One region of the Morganella sp. BCCO 40_0007 genome, then DNA from elsewhere that is predicted to be linked to it. Evidence: predicted binding sites of a transcription regulator. Region 1 holds the regulator's gene; each other region holds the start of a gene.
What was found. Region 1 encodes PhoB, which activates phosphate uptake and scavenging genes when phosphate is short. Its sites were predicted from a motif close to CTGTCATAAAACTGNCNNAT; they were not measured.

Region 1 (2,280 bases):
AAAAGCTGCCTGACCATACCATCCATACGACGAGTCTGTTCCTGCATGGTCAGAATTGCTTTTTTATTCATCGGATTATCAAAATCCTGATCAGCAAGCATTTCCAGGTAACCCTGCAAAACAGTCAGCGGGGTGCGCAGTTCATGACTGACATTGGCGAAAAAATCACGCCGTGAGTTTTCGAGACGACGTTTTTCCGTCACATCACGGGCAACCATCAGCAGTTGTCCTTCCGAATACGGCATGATGCGCAATTCCATCATGCTGCTGTTATTCAGTTCCAGTGTCAGCGGCAGGGTATAATCCCCCTGAGTCAGATAGCGGCTGAAGTCCGGATAACGCAGAAGGTTAAAGATGTGCTGTCCGTTATCATCCGGCCAGCGGAACCCCAGCAGGTTCTGGGCATGTTTGTTACACCAGAAAATATTGCCGTCTTCCGTCATCATCACCACCGCGTCAGGCAGGGATTCAGCTCCGCTGCGAAAGCGTTTGATCAGTGTGGCGAGTTCACGGCGGCGCTTGCGGTTACGCTGCTGAAGCTGGTAGATGCCATAAAAAATCGGTTCCCAGCTGCTGCGGCCGGGCGGCGGCAGCATACTGCGATCCAGCCACAGCCAGCCGGACAGTTTCAGTAAGTTATAGCTGTGCCAGATGGCAGCGGCAAACAGTGCACCGGCAAGAAACCAGCCGGTATGGCCGAAAAAAAGTGATAAAAAGAGTGCCGGAAGGCAGAAAATCAGTAATTCCAGTACAATTTTTTTCCACGAAAGACGCTCAAGCACGCGCGATCCTCTTGCGGTTTATCATTATCATCAGTAACGGACAGAGAAGCGGTAACCCGTTCCCCGGACTGTCTGTATCATTTTATCATGTCCGTCCGCTTCCAGTGCTTTACGCAGGCGGCGGATATGCACATCCACCGTGCGATCCTCAACATAGACGTTTTCGCCCCAGACATAGTTAAGCAGTTGTTCACGGCTGTAAACCCGCTCCGGATGAGTCATAAAAAAATGCAGCAGTTTAAACTCTGTCGGCCCCATTTCCAGCGGGTTCTCATTACTGGTCACGCGGTGGGAGGCGGGGTCGAGAGTCAGGCCGTTCATCGCGATAAGATCGTCTGCCGCCATCGGGGAGATGCGCCGCAGAATCGCTTTAACACGGGCCACTAACTCTTTCGGTGAGAACGGTTTGGTCAGATAATCATCCGCGCCGGTTTCCAGACCTTTTACACGGTCTTCCTCTTCACCGCGTGCCGTCAGCATCATCACCGGGATTTCCCGCAGCTGGCTGTCCCGTTTCATATGTTTGATAACCTGAATGCCGGAGCCGCCCGGAATCATCCAGTCCAGCAGGACAAGATCAGGGAAAGGCTCCACCAGCCGGGCGATGGCCGCATCATAATCATCTGCCTCAATAGGCTGATAGCCATTCTGCTCCAGAACAAAACAGACCATTTCACGGATAGGTGCTTCATCTTCAACGACTAAAATTCGTCTTGCCATGGCGTTCCCTGTTTACCGTTAATTCATTTCATCAGACAGTGCCGCGATTATGCGTCACTTTTGTGACAGATTTATGAATATCAGCCGATACCTCAGGCTGCACCGCAAAGATAATGTCATTAAACTGACATACTACACACAAAATGCGTGTCAGATCGTAAAACACTGGATATTCATCCAATATTTATTCTTACCGGCTGATTTCCGTTATACTCTGTTTTCAGTAAACCGCCTAACACGAATGCGCGGGCACCGTACACGAACACCATACGCGAACACCATATTGCGGACAGAATGTGCGGTCAGTTTTCCCGGCAGGAATAACTATATATATGAAAATCATTCACACATCAGACTGGCATCTCGGACAGTATTTTTACACTAAAAACCGGTTACAGGAACATTTGCAGTTTTCAGACTGGCTGATAAACCTGATAAAAGAACAGCAGGCGGATGCCCTGATTATCGCCGGTGATGTCTTTGATACCGCCTCACCGCCGAGTTACGCCCGTGAACTGTATAACCGTTTTGTTGCACAACTGCAGCAGACCGGCTGTCATCTGATTGTACTTGCCGGGAATCATGATGCCGTTGCCACACTGAATGAGTCACGCGAACTGATGGCCTGCCTGAATGTGGATGTCATCGCCAGACCGGAACCGGGCCGGGATCTGATTGTACTGAATAATAAACAAAACCAGCCCGGCGCGATTATCTGCGCAGTACCGTTTCTGCGGCCGCGGGATATTCTGGAAAGTCAGGCCGGACAATCCGAAGC
Region 2 (2,280 bases), on a different contig from region 1:
CCGAAATACACATCAGCAGACGGCGCATCTGGCTGCGCTGTTCCGGTAATAAGTCATCATAGGTATGAATATTACCGAGCAGATCCTGAGCTTGTCTCAATACGATGCCGGTACGCGAGCTGTCACAGTGGAACTGTTCATTGAGAACGGTATTCTCAGTGTTCAGTGCCGGTGTCAGCTCAATGGCGTGCGCCAGTGCTTCCCTGTGGGTGGTGTAATACTGCTCCAGGTTGACCACGGCATCGCGCGTACGGGCTATTTCGTAATCACTGGAATTCATATTCACCATAAAGCCGGCAGGTGCCACACCAATCAGAACAAGCATAATCAGACCGATACCTTTCTGCCCGTCGTTTGCGCCGTGTGAGAAACTGACGCCGACTGCGGAAAGGATAAGGGCGGTACGCGTCCAGAAAGGCGGTTTGCGTTTGCCGTCTTTTTTCTCACGTTCTGCCGGTGTTAAGTGGATACGGCGGCGTTTCTTCGTGCCGCTCCAGTAGCGGCGCAGGAACCAGATCATTAATCCGGCAATGACCAGGCCGACCAGCGGTGACAGAATCAGAGAAAGGAAAATACTGATCATTTTCGGAATATTCAGCGCATCAACCACGGAACTGTTGGTCACAATCGCGTTGGTCAGGCCGATCCCGATAATGGCGCCGATCAGGGTATGAGAACTTGAGGCCGGGATACCGAAGTACCAGGTGCCCAGGTTCCAGATGATAGCGGCGAGAAGCAGGGAAAAGACCATGGCAAGACCATGGGCCGAACTGACATTCAGCAGTAAGTCCGTGGGCAGAAGATGCACGATCGCATACGCCACGCTCAGACCGCCGAGCAGTACCCCGAGGAAGTTAAACACACCCGCCATGACGACAGCAAGCTGCGCGCGCATTGCACGGGTATAGATAACAGTTGCTACCGCGTTTGCGGTATCATGGAAGCCGTTGATGGCTTCGTAAAACAGCACAAAGATCAGTGCCAGTACTAACAAAAGGCCGGTGTGAAATTCCAGGCCTGTAAATAGATGTAGCATAGACGTTAAGCCAGTTGTTGGACATGAACGCGGCGCATTATCAGCGACAAATGCGTCACGGGGAAGTGAAATATGGCCTTTTTTTGATTTGATACCTTTATCAAATCAGCTTAAGGAATTATTAATCCTTGTATATCATCGGATTAGTCTCCTTTATTGGAAATAATAAATTTCAGGCCCGATTTAATCATCATGACAAATTTAAGACATTTATCGGAATTTCTCCACATTTTAAGACACAGAGAACACTATTTTGGAAAAGTTTGACGCGATTGTAATAGGTGCGGGTGCTGCCGGGCTGTTCTGTGCCGCGCTGGCAGGGCAGCGCGGACTGCGGGTACTGGTGCTGGATAACGGCAAAAAAGCCGGGCGGAAAATCCTGATGTCCGGGGGCGGGCGCTGTAATTTTACCAATCTTTATACCGAACCGGCGGCGTATCTGAGCAAAAACCCGCATTTTTGTAAGTCAGCGCTTGCCCGCTACACACAGTGGGATTTTATTGCCCTGGTGCAGAAATATCAGATTGCGTATCACGAAAAAACGCTCGGTCAGCTTTTCTGTGATGACTCCGCACAGCAGATCGTTGATCTCCTGCTGGCGGAGTGTGAACAGGGAAACGTGGTTATCCGCCTGCGCAGTGAAGTGACGGAAGTGCAGAAACAGGGCAACGATTTCTGTGTGACGGTGAACGGAAAAGTTGTGAGTGCTCACTCACTTGTGGTGGCCAGCGGCGGATTATCGATGCCGGGACTGGGTGCGACTCCGCTGGGTTACCGTCTCGCGGAGCAGTTCGGTCTGCCGGTATTGCCGACCCGCGCCGCGCTGGTGCCTTTCACGCTGCATAAACCGCTGCTGGAAGCCTTACAGACACTGTCCGGTGTGGCAGTACCTGCTACCGTTACCGCACAGGACGGCACCCGTTTCGCTGAAAATATCTTATTTACCCATCGTGGCTTGTCAGGCCCTGCAATTCTTCAGATTTCCAGTTACTGGCATCCCGGGGAGTATGTGAGTATTAACTTACTTCCGGGCACTGATCTGGCGGAGTTCTTCACCGTGCAGCGGGAAAAACACCCGAATCTGAGCCTGCGTAATGCGCTGGCGAAGCTGTTACCAAAACGGCTGGCGGAGTGTTTACAGGCAACCGGCGATCTGCCGGATATCACCCTGAATCAGTTATCCAAAGCCGCACAGCAGGAAATCACCGAAAAATTGCAGAACTGGCAGGTGCAGCCGAACGGTA
Region 3 (2,280 bases), on a different contig from region 1:
GCTAATGAGTCAAATGACTTCAGTTCATTTTTAAAATTCACCACGTTCTTTTGTCCGGCACAATCAGTATCCCGCAGCCAGTCACAATCACTTTCCAGTTTTGGCTCCTTAATCCCCATCCACTGGCTCAGCAGCGGCAGCATAGATAATCCGCTGCGGAAATGCGTGATCCGGGTTTGTGACTGAGCATCAAACGCGGTGATAAAAAACGGTACCTGAAAATTCTGTTTCATGCTGTCGCCGTGTGTCAGATTGGTATTTTCCGTTCCCTTATCCACAAACAGCAGACCATGGTCAGAGAAGTAAGCCATCGTCCAGCGCTGCTTATCCTGCCCTGCCATTTCTGCAATATCCGACAGTAATTTATCGGTATTCTCAATACTTTTGATATAACAGGAAATATTGCGTGAACCGATAAATTTATCGAAATTTTCAGTCAGTCTTCCGCAGGGTTGCGGGTGAGAACCGATCAAATGAACCACAATCAGTTTCTTACCTTTTTTTTCTGCCAGTGCGTCACGCACAAACGGCAGCAGCATTTCATCCGGCCCGCCTTTATCCGAGCGGTTCGGGGCAAGAAAATGATAAAACCCGGCTTTTTTCCCCATAATACCGACAGGGGAATCATAAATGCCTTTCATATGCTGATTTGAAATCCAGTAAGTATGAAAACCGGCTTTATTGGCCAGTGATACCAGATTATCACTCAGGTTTGTCACATTCTTTTCACGGACAGCAAGTGCATTTGTCAGAGACAGAGTGGTGGAGCCTGATGCTGAAATATAATTATCAAAAAACAGGCCGTTCCGGCTGCTCATCCATGGTGTATTCGGATGTAATTCAAAACCGAACGCATGCATAAAGTCTTTGCGCACACTCTCACCGATGACAAGAATATAGGTATCATAACCGGTCTCTGTTACTTGCGGGTTCCAGTGGTCACTGGTTTCAATCACTTTCGCATAACGCAGGTTGTCTTTGCGGATTTCCTCATAGCTTTCATAACTGTCACGGAAAAAACGAATTTCCGGCAGACCGGAACGGAATACCGAGACAAATCCCTCAGATTTTCCCTGAATATAATCTTTTGAGGATGACCAGAATGCGGTAATAAAAAAGACGGTAAACAGTGCAATACGCTGATGACGTTTTTTCAGTGGTTTCATCAGCAACGCACAGCCTGCAAATACCAGTAATCCGGCAAGATACAGATAGGTTTTAAACGGCAGCCCTGCAATATATTCCAGCGATTCACCGTTATCCGTATACATCAGTGAACCAACCGCATTCACATCGGGATAACCGTAATTAATCCCCACAGCTCCGTAAATCAGACCCGTAAGTAAATATATCGTCAGCAGCAGAACATATAACACTCTGCTGAATGACAGGCAGAATGTAAACAGCGCCGCAGCACTGAGAACATAAATGAACTTATATTCATAACCAAAACTTAAATGAAGCACCGACAGAAACAGAAATAACCCGCCTGTCGCAATAAATATCCGTAACATACGTGTAGTCATCATACCCGGCAATTTTAATTATCAGTATCAGAGAAAGCCCGGCATTATAGCCGGACTTCCCGCCGGGTACGACTGCTTTGTAACAATCACGGCGCTCAATCACGGAGCGCAATCATTTATTTTGCGGAACAATCAGGTAAAACATTGATACAATTTATCATTGTTAATTCACCAATTGTAAAATGTTGTCCGTTATACTCCGGCCGTAGTAGAGATAAGTGAACTTTTGGTATTTTTATTGCCCTGATCCTGAATCAGGGCTTTTTTTTTTCATTTTTCCGCATAACACGCAATTTATCATTCCCTCTCATTCTTTTCTTCATTATTACCGGCGTAAATCGTATGCTTTTTAGTCACAGGGAACTGGCACGTGATACAGAAACAGCAGACCGGATTTATTGCAGGGGAAATTCAGCAGGACGATTCCGTTGCAGATTCACACTGCGGCGCAGCATCTGCAACGGAGGGGGGATTTATAAAGAGAAAGTCAGAAGATCAGTCCGCCATCGCCAGTGCGCGGTAAGCATTTTTCACTTTCCACAGATAACGCGGAGCCTGTGATGCAGGGTGTTTACTCTGTACATGCTCATAAAATTCATCGGCTGACAGCGCATTGATTTTTTCAATCGCCAGTGCACGGTTGTTATCAAACGTGCGCAGTAAAGCTCCGGCGCCGTTAACGTAGGAAACAATCGTTGCGTAATTGAGCGTTTGCGGATCGGTAATGCCGGCCAGATGCTGGTCACGGATAATC

Region 2: pitA (inorganic phosphate transporter PitA) is a predicted target of PhoB. The motif match lies at 1,227-1,246, and genes of this name have one in related genera.
Region 3: R5268_RS17525 (phosphoethanolamine transferase) is a predicted target of PhoB. The motif match lies at 1,593-1,612, and genes of this name have one in related genera.

What each region holds. Positions count from the first base shown of each region.
Region 1 is NZ_JAVBIN010000001.1:415,580-417,859, reverse strand. Features, by position in the region: gene phoR (phosphate regulon sensor histidine kinase PhoR) at 1-782, opposite strand, end outside; gene phoB (phosphate regulon transcriptional regulator PhoB) at 813-1,502, opposite strand; gene sbcD (exonuclease subunit SbcD) at 1,835-2,280, shown strand, end outside.
Region 2 is NZ_JAVBIN010000004.1:217,357-219,636, reverse strand. Features, by position in the region: gene pitA (inorganic phosphate transporter PitA) at 1-1,036, opposite strand, end outside; gene R5268_RS06730 (NAD(P)/FAD-dependent oxidoreductase) at 1,290-2,280, shown strand, end outside.
Region 3 is NZ_JAVBIN010000015.1:45,777-48,056, forward strand. Features, by position in the region: gene R5268_RS17525 (phosphoethanolamine transferase) at 1-1,319, opposite strand, end outside; gene R5268_RS17530 (transglycosylase SLT domain-containing protein) at 2,022-2,280, opposite strand, start outside.